Regions from separate parts of the Allobosea sp. 10L422 genome, predicted to be linked through region 1. Evidence: predicted binding sites of a transcription regulator. Region 1 holds the regulator's gene; each other region holds the start of a gene.

Evidence for each region. The regulator LexA, encoded in region 1, represses DNA repair genes until DNA is damaged. The targets are predictions, from matches to a motif close to TGTTCNNNNTGTGTTCNG.
Region 2: a site for LexA is predicted at 2,486-2,503, ahead of ssb (single-stranded DNA-binding protein). Genes of this name have one in related genera too.
Region 3: a site for LexA is predicted at 2,968-2,985, ahead of recA (recombinase RecA). Genes of this name have one in related genera too.

What each region holds. Positions count from the first base shown of each region.
Region 1 is NZ_JBFTJI010000001.1:620,513-625,052, forward strand. It holds gene trpC (indole-3-glycerol phosphate synthase TrpC) at 1-596, shown strand, start outside; gene moaC (cyclic pyranopterin monophosphate synthase MoaC) at 593-1,075, shown strand; gene AC1DEZ_RS02910 (molybdopterin molybdotransferase MoeA) at 1,075-2,286, shown strand; gene lexA (transcriptional repressor LexA) at 2,386-3,096, shown strand; gene AC1DEZ_RS02920 (ComEC/Rec2 family competence protein) at 3,090-4,540, opposite strand, start outside.
Region 2 is NZ_JBFTJI010000004.1:345,546-350,085, forward strand. It holds gene AC1DEZ_RS11705 (ABC transporter substrate-binding protein) at 1-185, shown strand, start outside; gene AC1DEZ_RS11710 (ABC transporter permease) at 182-1,039, shown strand; gene AC1DEZ_RS11715 (3-phosphoshikimate 1-carboxyvinyltransferase) at 1,160-2,425, shown strand; gene ssb (single-stranded DNA-binding protein) at 2,591-3,136, shown strand; gene AC1DEZ_RS11725 (threonine synthase) at 3,182-4,486, opposite strand; gene AC1DEZ_RS11730 (amino acid ABC transporter substrate-binding protein) at 4,494-4,540, opposite strand, start outside.
Region 3 is NZ_JBFTJI010000002.1:567,388-571,927, forward strand. It holds gene alaS (alanine--tRNA ligase) at 1-1,612, opposite strand, end outside; gene recA (recombinase RecA) at 1,799-2,884, opposite strand; gene AC1DEZ_RS07090 (MFS transporter) at 3,170-4,483, shown strand.

The DNA.
Region 1 (4,540 bases):
ATTTCGACCCGCCTTCGCTCGCCCGCGCCTATGCCGCCGGCGGCGCTGCCTGTCTTTCGGTACTCACCGACGCGCCCTCCTTCCAGGGCCAGCCGGAATTTCTGACGCAGGCGCGCGAGGCCTCCGGCCTGCCGGCGCTGCGCAAGGATTTCCTCTACGAGCCCTATCAGGTCTACGAAGCCCGCAGCTGGGGCGCCGACTGCATCCTGATCATCATGGCCGGCGTCGACGACGACACCGCCCGGGCGCTGAACGAAGCCGCTCGCGATCTCGGCATGGACGTGCTCGTCGAGGTGCATGACGACGCCGAGCTCGACCGGGCACTCAAGCTCGAAAGTCGGCTGCTCGGCATCAACAACCGCGACCTGCGCAGCTTCCACGTCGATCTCGCCGTGACCGAGCGGCTGGCGCCGCGCGTCCCGGCCGACCGCATCGTCATCGGCGAGAGCGGCATCTTTGCCCATGCCGACATCGCCCGTCTCAACAAGGCCGGCGTCAACAGCTTCCTCGTCGGCGAGAGCCTGATGCGGCAGGCGGACGTCACAGCGGCGACGCGGACCCTGCTGACCGGCCAGGCTCAAGAGAACGCGGCGTGAGCCGGCTCAGCCATCTCGACGCCCAAGGCCAGGCACATATGGTCGATGTCGGCGACAAGGCCGAGACGACCCGCATGGCAGTAGCCGAGGGCAGCGTCGTGATGGCGCCGGAGACGATTGCGATCGTGCGCGACGGCAATGCTAGGAAGGGCGATGTGCTCGGCACGGCGCGCCTCGCCGGCATCATGGCCGCTAAGCGCACGCATGAGTTGATCCCGCTCTGCCACCCGCTGCTGCTCAGCAAGATCGGGGTCGATCTGGAGATCGACGAGGCCCTGCCGGGCGTGCGCGTGCGCGCTGAGGTGAAGATGAAGGGCCAGACCGGCGTCGAGATGGAGGCGCTCACCGCCGTGTCCGTCGCCTGTCTCACCGTCTACGACATGGTCAAGGCAGTCGACAGGGCGATGCGGATCGAGAATATCCGGCTCCTGCACAAATCCGGCGGCCAGTCCGGCGACTACGAGGCGAAAGCCCGCTGATGGCGCTCACCCCGGTCCCCGTCGCGCGCAAGGCGCTGCTCAACAGCATTCCGGGACCGACCGGAGCGGAGACCCTCCCGCTCGCGCAATGCGCATGGCGGGTGCTCGCAGCCGATCTGAAGGCGCTCAGAACCCAGCCGCCCTTCGCCAACTCCGCCATGGATGGCTACGCCGTGCGTGCCGACGAGATGGCCGAAGATGCCACACTCGCCGTGATCGGGGAGTCCGCCGCCGGGCGGGCCTTTGACGGTACGGTCGGGCCGGGCGAAGCCGTACGGATCTTTACCGGCGCGCCGATGCCTGATGGTGCCGACACCATCCTGATCCAGGAGGACGCCGACGGCGTCGGCAGCCCCACGATCCGCGTGCGGGTGCCCCCCGCCAAAGGCAAGTTCCTGCGCCGGGCGGGGCTCGATTTCCGCGAAGGCGACGCCCTGCTGTCGGCCGGACGCGTGCTCGACAGCGCCGCACTCGGGCTCGCCGCCGCGATGGGCCATCCCTCGCTGCCGGTCCGGCGCAAGCCGCGCGTCGCGATCCTGGCGACCGGCGACGAGCTGGTGGCGCCGGGCGAGCCTGTGGGGCGCGACCAGATCGTCGCCTCGAACTCCTTCGCGCTCGCCGCGCTGGTCGAAAAGGCCGGTGGCACCGTGCTCGATCTCGGCATCGCCCGCGACGACCATGCCGATCTCGCCAACAAGATCGGCATGGCGCGGGCTGCCGATGCCGACGTGCTAATCACGCTGGGCGGCGCCTCGGTGGGCGCACACGACCTCGTGCAGGAGGCGCTGACCCGCGCCGGGATGTCTCTTGGCTTCTGGAAGATTGCCATGCGGCCGGGCAAGCCGATGATGACCGGTCGGCTCGGCCGGATGGTCGTGGTCGGGCTTCCCGGAAACCCGGTCTCCTCGATCGTCTGCGGCCATCTCTTCGTGCTGCCGCTGATCGAAGCCCTGCTCGGCATGGCCGGCGCCGATCGCGACCGCAGCGTCCCCGCCCGCCTCGGCAGCGACCTGCCGGGCAATGACGAGCGTGAGGATTATCTGCGCTCGGAGCTGGCGCTGACGCCCGATGGTTGGGTTGCAACGCCTTTCGATCGGCAGGATTCCTCCATGCTCGGCACATTGGCGCGGGCGCAGGCGCTGACGATCCGCCCGGCCCATGCTGCGCCCGCCAAGATAGGCGACCTCTGCCGTATCCTGCCGCTGCGGTAGACGGGCGCTCTCGCGCGACCGGGTTGCGGAACACAAGGCGAACAGTTATGGTGTTCGTGATTTGTTTCGAATCTACGCTTTTCCGGGGCCGGCGGGATCATGCTGACACGCAAGCAACACGAACTCCTGCGCTTCATCCAGGAACGCTTGCGTGAGAGCGGGGTGCCGCCCTCCTTCGACGAGATGAAGGACGCGCTCGATCTGCGCTCGAAATCCGGCATCCACCGGCTGATCATGGCGCTGGAGGAGCGCGGCTTCATCCGCCGCCTGCCCAACCGGGCGCGTGCGCTCGAAGTCATCAAGATGCCCGATGGACTCGGTACGCCGCAGCAGCGGCCGCGTTTCAGCCCTGCGGTCGTCCAGGGCGGGCTCGGCACGCAGCCCAATCTCGGCAAACCCCGCCCCACCGCCGATGAGGACAGCCGCTCTTCGATCGCGATCCCGGTCATGGGCCGCATCGCCGCCGGCACACCGATTTCGGCCATTCAGAACCGCAGCCACACCGTCTCGTTGCCGCCCGACATGCTCGGCTCCGGCGAGCATTACGCGCTCGAAGTACGTGGTGACTCGATGGTCGAAGCGGGCATCCTCGACGGCGACACCGTCATCATCCGCAAGCAGGACTCGGCCAATACCGGCGATATCGTCGTGGCACTGATCGACGACGAGGAGGCCACACTCAAGCGGCTGCGCAAACGCGGCTCCTCGATCGCGCTCGAAGCCGCCAATCCCGCCTATGAGACGCGTGTGCTCGGGCCGGACCGGGTCAAGATTCAGGGCCGCCTCGTCAATCTGATGCGGCGTTACTGAAGCCGTTCGACCTCGGCTTCGCCATCGGCGGAAGCTGGCGGAATGCTGATGCTCGTTGCAGCGGGCGCCGCCAGACGGGGTTCGCGTCGGCGGCTCCACGGCCGATCGGCCGCGCTGGGCTCTGAGATGCGGCTGCTCCATCCCGACGCCGTGCGGTAGAGCGAGGTCGCGCCGTCGCGTGACAGTCCCATTCGCTCGATCAGCCGGGCCTTGCAGGCGCCGCTCCAGGGAATGGCGGTGACGACGAGGTCGGCCCGCAGGCAATCTTCGATGATCGCCAGCCGGTCGCGCGTGTAGGAAATCATGCGCTTGTCGGCCGTTTGCGCAACACAACCCAGTTGATCGCAAGCGATGCCGGCGCGCAGCGTCGGATCGTCCGGCGAGCGGCTGTCGCCGTCGGCACTCAGCCATTGCTGCAGCACGAAGCGGCTGGGCTTGCCGGCGACCGCAAGGCGTCCATCGAGGCCCCGCACAGCAAGCCCCGAGCCGTCGCGTTCGATCAGGATTTCCGGCCGCTCCGGCTTTCCGGCGATGGCGACGCCGAGCACGATGGGGACCGCCGCCAGCCAGCGCCAGGCCGTGGTCCACAGCGTCAGCCAGAGCAACGCCAGCACGAAGCAGGTCAGCACGGCCGGGCTGAAGGCGGCGATCATCACGGTGGAATGGTCGATGCTTGCGACCCAATGCGCCACCTTGAGCACGACATCCGAAGCCAGCCCCATCAGCGCCCAGGCAGGCCAGTCCAGCCCGAAGGGATAGGCGAGCACGCCGAACACCGCCGCAGGCATCACGAACAGCGAGACGAAAGGCAGTGCCATGGCGTTGCCCAGCAGGCCGAAAGGGTTGAAGGTCTGGAAGTGATAGGCCCCGAAGGGCGCTGTTGCGGCCGTCGCCAGCAAGGTGGTGACGACGATGCCGAGCGCCGCTGCCCAGACCGGCCCGAGCGGCCATGGCAGGCTCGGGGGCGGCTCCGTGCGTTTTCGGCTCTCCCAGCGTTCGGCAAAGGCGATCAGGGCCGCAACCGCGCCGAATGACATCTGGAAGCTCGGTCCGAGCAGCGCCTCCGGCTCGCGTAGCAGCACGATCATGGCTGCAAGAGCGAGATTGCGCATGCTCAGTGCAGCACGATCGACAAGGATCGCGCCGAGCATCACCAGCGTCATGATCAGCGAGCGTTCGGTCGCGACGTCACTGCCTGAAAAGATACAGTAGGCGGTCGCGCCGAGCATCGCCGCGACGGCCGCGATCTTCTTGATCGGCCAGAGCAGCGCGGCAGTCGGGGAGAGCGCCAGTAGGGCGCGCACCAGCCAGAAAATCGTCCCGGCCGCGAGAACCATGTGCAGGCCTGAGATCGAGACGATGTGGTAGATTCCGGCGGCACGCAGGCCATTGTTCGTCGCCTCGGTGATCAGGCCGCGCTTCCCCGTGACAAGGGCGGCAGCGA
Region 2 (4,540 bases), on a different contig from region 1:
AGCTGGCGAGCTTCTTCAAGAGCTACGGCACGACCAGCGACATGACCTCGAAGATGCTGGCCGAGGCGCGCGAGAAAGGGGTCACGCCTGAGCAGCAGGCCGTGGTCTTCCTCAAGACGCAGCCCGATATCTGGCGCAAATGGCTGCCGGCCGATATCGCCACGAAGGTCGCATCGAGCCTGTGACGGCCGCTTCGGTGCCGGAATTCGGCAAGGCGCTGCAGGGCGCCGTCAACCGCGCGGTTGATGCCGTCGTCACCGGCTATGGCGACAAGCTCGATGGTTTCGGCGCAACGCTGACCGCGCCGGTCCGCCTGGTCGAAACGGCGCTCCAGCACATCCCGGTTCCGGCATTCGTCCTCGCGGTCGCGGCGGGCGCCTGGCTCGCGACGCGACGGATCGGTTTCGCCCTGGCGATGGCGGCCCTGCCGGTGGCGCTGGCCGGTCTCGGCGTCTGGGGTGAGGCGATGCAGTCGCTCGCTCTGGTCACCGTCGCCGTGCTCTTCGTCGTGCTGCTCGGGCTGCCGCTCGGCGTTGCGGCGGCGCGGCTTCCGCGACTGGGCCGCGCGCTCGCGCCGCTCTATGACCTCATGCAGACCATCCCGAGCTTCGTCTATCTGATCCCGGTGGCGATGGTGCTCGGGCTCGGGCGCGCGCCGGCGCTGGTCGCGACGTTGATCTATGCGCTGCCGCCCTTCGCGCGGCTGACGGAACTGGGCCTGCGCGGCGTCGACCCCGGTTTCATCGAGGCCGCCCGGGCGCTCGGCCTGCGACCCCGGCAGAGCTTCTGGCTGATCGAGCTGCCGCTTGCCCAGCCCACGATCCTGCAAGGGCTGAACCAGGCGATCATGATGGCGCTGGCCATGGTCGTCGTCGCCTCGATGATCGGCGCCAAGGGGCTCGGCGAGATCGTCCTGCTCGGCTTGCAGCGGGCCGATCCCGGCCTCGGCTTCGTCGGCGGGCTCGCCATCGTCCTGCTCGCCGTGCTGCTGGACCGGATGGCGCAGGCCGTCCTCGTGTCGCGGCGGCAGGGTGGCTGATTGTCGGGAGCCGGGCGAGGAACGCTCGGCGCTTCGTCCGCGACAAGCCGAGCCGGCCACGCTATGAGCTTGCGCGCGCCGTTTCGGCGCGGGCTTTGAAACGCGCAAAGGCTACGGACGATGAATGCGACGGCCGCACTGACGATCGTTCCGCCGGACGCGCCGCTGCGGGGCAGGGTGGTGCCGCCCGGCTCGAAATCCATCACGAACCGTGCCTTGCTCGTGGCGGCGCTGGCCGGAGGCACGAGCCGGCTGACCGGCGCCCTGAAGAGCGACGACACCCGCTACATGGCGCAGGCGGTTCGCGCGATGGGCGTCGCGGTCGAGGAGCCTGATGCGACCACCTTTGTCGTCGCCGGAACCGGCCGGCTGCAGCCGCCGGCCGAGCCGCTCTTCCTCGGCAACGCCGGTACTGCGACACGCTTCCTGACCGCAGCCGCCGCGCTGGTCGACGGCACCGTGATCGTCGACGGCGACGAGCACATGCGCAAACGCCCGATCGCGCCGCTGGTCGAGGCGCTGCGGACATTGGATGTCGCGGTGACGGCTCCGAGCGGTTGCCCCCCGGTTAAGGTCCAGGGGCAGGGGAGCTTCCCCGCCGGACGCGTGGAGATCGATGGCGGCTTGTCCAGCCAGTATGTGTCCGCCCTGCTGATGGCGGCGGCCTGCGGGCGTGGGCCTGTCGAGATCGCCTTGACGGGCAAGGAAATCGGCGCCCGCGGCTATATCGATCTGACGCTGGCGGTGATGAAGGCCTTCGGAGCGAAGGTTTCACAGCCGGATCCGGCGACATGGCGGGTGGAGCCCACCGGCTACAGGGCGGCCGACTTCCTGGTCGAACCCGATGCCTCCGCCGCCACCTATCTCTGGGCGGCCGAGGTGCTGACCGGCGGCGCTATCGATCTCGGCGTCGCCCCCTCGGCCTTCACCCAGCCCGATGCCGCCGCGCACAAGGTCATCGCCAGCTTTCCGAACCTTCCGGACGTCATCGACGGCTCGCAGATGCAGGATGCGGTTCCCACGCTCGCCGTGCTCGCGGCCTTCAACCGGCGGCCGGTTCGCTTCGTCGGGATCGCCAATCTGCGTGTCAAGGAATGCGACCGGGTGTCGGCCTTGGCGCAGGGGTTGTCGCGCATCCGGCCGGGCCTCGGCGTGGAGGAGGGCGACGATCTTCTGGTCGCGTCCGATCCGGCCCTCACCGGACAGACCCTTCCAGCGCGGATCGACAGCCATGCCGATCACCGCATCGCGATGAGCTTCGCACTGGCGGGTCTCAAGCTCAACGGCATCACCATCCTGGACCCCGCCTGCGTCGGCAAGACCTATCCCGGCTATTGGCGGGCGCTGGTTTCGCTCGGCGTCAGGCTGGAGGGCGACCTGCCATAGCCCTCCGACGGTTCGTCTGCGGCGACCGCCGGGCGCCGCGATTCGATAGGGGAAAACCACTTGAACAAAACGAGAACATCATTGATAATGCCTTAATCGGCCGATAGGGTTCGGCTCCGGTCAAGCGGCCGGTTTGTGTGAAGTGCGCAGGAAGTGGAGCCTGTCATGGCTGGTAGCGTCAACAAGGTCATTCTGGTCGGCAATCTCGGGCGCGACCCCGAAGTGCGCCGCCTCGGCAGCGGCGAGCCTGTCGTCAATCTGCGTATCGCCACCTCCGAGACCTGGCGCGACAAGCAGAGCGGCGAGCGCAAGGAGCGCACCGAGTGGCACTCGGTCGTGATCTTCAACGAGAACCTGGCGAAAGTGGCCGAGCAGTACCTCAAGAAGGGCTCGAAGATTTACATCGAGGGTCAGCTCCAGACCCGGAAATGGCAGGACCAGTCCGGCGTGGAGAAATACACCACGGAGATCGTGCTGCAGCGCTTCCGCGGCGAACTCACCATCCTCGACAGCCGCCAGGGCGGCTCGGATGAGTACAGCGAGGGCGGCGGTGGCGGCGGCTACGTCGACGATCGCTCGGGCGGCGGTGGCTCCTTCGGCCGCTCCGGCGCGATGGGCGGTGGCGGAGCTTCGCGCCAGCCGGCCATGCCCGGCGGCGGTGGCGGTGGCCGTTCCTCGTCGACCCATCTCGACGACGATATTCCGTTCTGATGTGCGGTACATAGGCGCGATGCCCTCCCGCACGCCGTGGTTGGGTCAGTCGAGAGACACGTTGTAGCTAGCAGCCAGGACCCCGCGCAGTTCGTCCCAATCGGCGTGAGCGAGGTGCGGAATCCCCACAGCCCCACGATAGGGCGCCTTCAGACCTGTTGAAGTGGAGATGTGAACTACGGGGCCGGGCGGCAAGAGTGCCTTTTGGGCAGCGATGCGCAAGGCTGCCAGACCCGCGGCCGACGCCGGCTCGCTCCATAGACCGTCGAGCGCCAAGGCAGCCTGGGCATCCGCAATACTCCGATCGTGAACCGCAACAGCGTGCCCCCTGGACCGATGCAGTGCGGCTATTCCACGAAAGCCGCCGCGGGCGGAGCCAATACCGTGAGCAATGGTTTCGACCGGCTCGAGGGTACTGGACGAGCCGCTGGCGCAGAACCGGCCAAGGGCATCCGATCCCTCGGGCTCGGCGGCGATCAAGATAGGCTCTTCCGTCGCCAGGCCCAGTGCCTTGAGCTCGGAAAAGCCTTTGCCGATCCCGAACAGCAGCTCGCCGTAGCTCGTCGGTACGGACACTGCGGCAGGTACTCGTCCGAGTTCGAGGAAGAGTTCATATGCGATGGTCTTGTAGCCCTCTGGGCCGAATGGATGGCCGGTATGGGTCGGGGCCGTGTTGCCAATCAGATACCAACCCGGCTGGCGCGACAGGACATCGAGGAGCGGCCACCGCGCCGTGCGTGGCATCGCGATCACGGCGGCACCATAGGCGCGCATCTGTCGTGCATGGGCCGGCGAAACCGCGTCGTCGCAAAGCACGATGCATTTCAGACCGGCGCGTGCCGAGTAGGCCGCGGCCGAAGCGCCATGATTGCCGGATGAAGAGATGACCGTGCCAAGGGCGCCGGCGGCGGCAGCAGCGCTGACGGTGCAAAGGCTCAGGCGGTCCTTGTGACTCCAGCTCGGATTGGCGCTCTCGTCCTTGACGAAGAGCTCGGGCAGGCAGGCCCAAGCGGCCGCCCGCGGCGCAGAAACCAGCGGCGTCGCGCCCTCGCCGCAGGACAGGCCGGGCAGGAGTGGCGGCAGGAGCGGCGCCCAGCGTTCGAGGCCGCTGCCGAAGCGTGGCGCAAACAGGTCGCCTGCAAGTCGCTCGTAGGCGTAGCCGACCTCGTAGGGATAATGGAACGGCTCGGCGCCGGTCTCGTCGATATGAGCGACGAACGGAGGAACCTGCGGATAGAGCGGGCGCCGAACGCCATCGGACATCGAGATCAGGGCGTCGGCCAGGGATGGCGATGTGGTGACCCAGGACGGCACAGCCGCCTCCGGGCCACGATCGGCGAAGCGGTCCATTCTTGCCTCAGCGCAGCGGCAGGGCGTAGATCTGGCCGCCGCGCGTCCAGAGGT
Region 3 (4,540 bases), on a different contig from region 1:
TGACCGTGACGGCATGGGCGAAGACATCGCCGAGCTTCTTCTGGACGTCCGTGACCTCGGCGACCGTGTCGGCGCCGCGGACGAGACCGGCATCGCCGACCTGACCGCCGGACTCGCCGTAGAACGGCGTCTGGTTGACCAGCATGAAGCCGCTCTCGCCGGCCTTCAGCGACGGGACTTCGGCGTTGTCGCGGATCAGGGCGGTGACCACGCCCTCGGCCGTCTCGGTGTCGTAGCCGAGGAACTCGGTGGCTCCGAGCTTGTCGCGCAATGGGAACCAGAGCGTCTCGGTCGCAGCCTCGCCGGAGCCGGACCAGGCGGCACGCGCCTTGGCCTTCTGCTGCTGCATGGCGGCATCGAAGCCCTCGGTATCGACTGTGATCTCGCGGGCGCGCAGCGCGTCCTGCGTCAGGTCGAGCGGGAAGCCGTAGGTGTCGTAGAGCGTGAAGGCGACGTCGCCCTTGAGGCTCTGGCCGGCAGTAAGATCCTTCGAGGCGTCGTCGAGCAGGGTGAGGCCGCGCGCCAGCGTGGTGCGGAAGCGGGTTTCCTCGAGCTTCAGCGTCTCGGTGATCAGCGCCTCAGCGCGCAGCAATTCGGGATAGGCGCGGCCCATCTCGCGGGTCAGAGCCGGGACGAGCTTGTAGAGCAGCGGCTCCTTGGCGCCGAGGAGCTGCGCATGGCGCATGCCACGGCGCATGATCCGGCGCAGGACGTAGCCGCGGCCCTCGTTGGAGGGCAGCACGCCGTCGGCGATCAGGAAGGCGGAGCAGCGCAGATGGTCGGCGATGACGCGGTGGCTCGCCTTCATCGGCCCATCTGCATCGACGGAGGTCAGGTCGGCGATGGCGCTGATCAGGGCGCGGAACAAATCGATATTGTAGTTGTCATGCGTGCCCTGGAGCACGGCGGCGATGCGCTCCAGCCCCATGCCGGTGTCGATCGAGGGGCGGGGCAGATTGGTGCGGATGCCACCTGCAGCCTCCTCGTATTGCATGAACACGAGGTTCCAGATCTCGATGAAGCGGTCGCCGTCTTCCTCGGGAGAGCCGGGCGGGCCGCCCCAGATATGGTCGCCGTGATCGAAGAAGATCTCGGAGCAAGGGCCGCAGGGGCCGGTGTCGCCCATGCGCCAGAAATTCGCCGAGGTCGGGATGCGGATGATCTTGTCGTCGGTCAGGCCGGCGATCTTCTTCCACAGGCCATGGGCCTCGTCGTCCTCGGAATAGACGGTAACGAGGAGCTTATCCTTCGGCAGGCCGAATTCGCGCGTGACCAGCGTCCAGGCGTGATGGATCGCCTGTTCCTTGAAATAGTCGCCGAAGGAGAAGTTCCCCAGCATCTCGAAGAAGGTGTGGTGGCGCGCGGTGTAGCCGACATTGTCGAGGTCGTTGTGCTTGCCGCCGGCGCGCACGCATTTCTGGGAGGTGGTGGCGCGCGAATAGGGACGCTTCTCCTGCCCGGTGAAGACGTTCTTGAACTGCACCATGCCCGAATTGGCGAACATCAGCGTTGGGTCGTTGCGCGGTACGAGCGGGCTCGACGGCACGACTTCATGGCCGTTGGACTTGAAGTAGTCGAGGAAGGTCGACCGGATATCGTTGACGCCGCTCATCGCTGTTTGCGCTTCTCAACTCGGGCAGGGGCCGGGCAGGTCCGGCAGGAAGGTCCGGTTCTAGTCAGGCGGCCCGCCCCTGTCCAGAAAGCTTGACGCAGCGCACACCCTGCAAGGCTTTATTCTCAAACGAAAAGGGCGGCCCGAAGGCCGCCCTTGCATCGTTCCGCGCCAGAGCAGTCCGGCTCAGGCCTCGCCCTCGTCGAGATCGTCGTCGGTCGGGTTCGCCTGGTCGAGGATGCGGTCGGCGACGAGGCCGGAGTTCTGCCGGATCGTGGCCTCGATCTTCGCGGCGAGATCGGGGTTGTTCTTGAGGAAGGTCTTGGCGTTCTCGCGGCCCTGGCCAAGACGCTGGCTGTCGAAGGAGAACCAGGCGCCCGACTTCTCGACCATGCCTGCCTTGACGCCGAGGTCGATCAGCTCGCCGACCTTCGAGATGCCCTCGCCGAACATGATGTCGAACTCGACCTGCTTGAAGGGCGGCGCGACCTTGTTCTTCACGACCTTGACGCGGACCTGGTTGCCGGTCGCCTCGTCCCGCTCCTTCAGCGTCGAGACGCGGCGGATGTCGAGGCGCACGGAGGCGTAGAACTTGAGCGCGTTGCCGCCGGTGGTGGTCTCAGGCGAGCCGTACATCACGCCGATCTTCATGCGGATCTGGTTGATGAAGATCACCATGCAATTCGAGCGCGAGATCGAGGCCGTGAGCTTGCGCAGCGCCTGGCTCATCAGGCGAGCCTGCAGGCCAGGTTGGACATCGCCCATCTCGCCTTCGATTTCGGCGCGGGGCGTGAGCGCTGCGACGGAATCGACCACGAGCACATCGATCGCCCCGGAGCGGACGAGGGTGTCGGTGATCTCGAGCGCCTGTTCGCCGGTGTCGGGCTGGGAGATCAGCAGGTCGTCGAGATTGACGCCGAGCTTGCGGGCATAGACCGGATCGAGCGCATGTTCGGCATCGACGAAGGCGCAGACGCCGCCCTTCTTCTGCGCCTCGGCGATGGTGTGCAGCGCCAGCGTCGTCTTGCCCGAGGATTCAGGCCCGTAGATCTCGATGACGCGGCCCTTGGGCAGGCCGCCGACACCCAGCGCGATGTCGAGGCCAAGCGAGCCCGTCGAGATCGTCTCGATCTCGATCGCCTGCGGGTTCTTGCCGAGCCGCATGATCGAACCCTTGCCGAAGGCGCGTTCGATCTGGGAGAGCGCTGCATCGAGCGCCTTGGCCTTGTCCATCGAGGAGCCTTCCACAAGTCTGAGGTTTGCCTGATTCACAGTTCGGGCTCCTTATGGCAGGGCCAAGGGGACATCTCAATCAGTCTTGACAACAGAATGATCACTCTTTGTTCCCGCCAGCAAGTTCTTTTTTTGTTCTGTATGTCAGCTTGTGTCAGGAGAGGCAATTTGAGCCTCCCGTCATGCCATTTTATCATGCGGTATTTCTTGTGGCCCTCATCGTATGCGATTGGTGCATGGCTGGCCGCTGCGTTTCCCATCCCGGCGCCTGCCGTTTCCTGTTATTGCGCGGGGAATCTCCATTTGTTTTCGAAAGTTGCCAACGTGTCCTCCGCCCCCGCCCAAACGGCCCCGAACTCGCCGCGACGCATCCTGCTGGCGAGCCTGATCGGCACGACGATCGAGTTCTTCGACTTCTATATCTATGCGACGGCCGCGGTGATCGTGTTCCCGAAGCTGTTCTTCCCGGGCGGCGATCCGACCACCGCCATGCTCCAGTCCTTCGCGACCTTCGCGATCGCCTTCTTCGCGCGGCCGATCGGCGCCGCCATCTTCGGCCATTTCGGCGATCGCATCGGCCGCAAGGCGACGCTCGTCGCCGCGCTGATTACGATGGGGCTCTCGACCGTGGCCATCGGCCTGCTGCCAACCTATGCCGCGGTCGGCGTGCTCGCGCCGCTGCTGCTGGCGCTCTGCCGGCTTGGGCAGGGGCTCGGCCTCGGGGGCGAGTGGGGCGGGGCGGTGCTGCTCGCGACTGAGAATGCCCCTCCCGGCAAATCGGCCTGGTACGGCATGTTCCCGCAACTCGGCGCGCCTGTGGGCTTCATCCTCGCGACCGGCAGCTTCCTCGCGCTCGACGCGCTGCTGACCGATGAGCAGTTCTTCAGCTTCGGCTGGCGCATCCCGTTCATCGCCAGCGCATTGCTCGTCTTCATGGGGCTCTATGTCCGCCTCCGGATCAGCGAAACTCCTGCTTTCCGCAAGGCGATGGAGAAGCACGAACGGGTGCGCGTGCCCTTCGTCAGCGTCTTCGCCGAGCACAAGCTCGCGCTGCTCTGCGGCACTTTCGCGGCGCTCGCGACCTTCGTGCTGTTCTACCTGATGACCGTGTTCTCGCTGAGCTGGGGCACGACGAAGCTCGGTTTTTCGCGCGATCAGTTCCTGCCGCTGCAGATGATCGGGGTCGTGTTCTTCGGCCTGACCATTCCGGTCTCGGCCGTGCTGGCCGATCGCTTCGGGCGCCGGCAGACCCTGTTGGCGACGACGCTGGGCATTGCCGTTTTCGGCTTCGTGCTGGCGCCACTCTTCGGCTCGGGCAGCACCCTCGGCGTGCTCGCCTTCTTCGTCGTCGGGCTGTCGCTGATGGGCTTCACCTACGGGCCGCTGGGCACGGCGCTGGCGGAGATGTTCCCGACCTCCGTTCGCTATACCGGCGCCTCACTCACCTTCAATCTCGGCGGGATCGTCGGCGCCTCGCTCGCTCCTTACGTCGCGACCTGGCTCGCGACCGAGAAGGGCCTGCCCTTCGTCGGCTATTATCTCAGCCTCTCGGCCGCGATCACGATCCTGGCACTGATCGGGGTGAGCGCGCTGGTTTCGCGGGAGGGCGGGGATGTCGGCGCGGCTGCGGCGCGCTGAGGGGGGGCTTTGCGTCATGGTCGGGCTTGTCCCGACCATCCACGTCTGCGCTGGGCA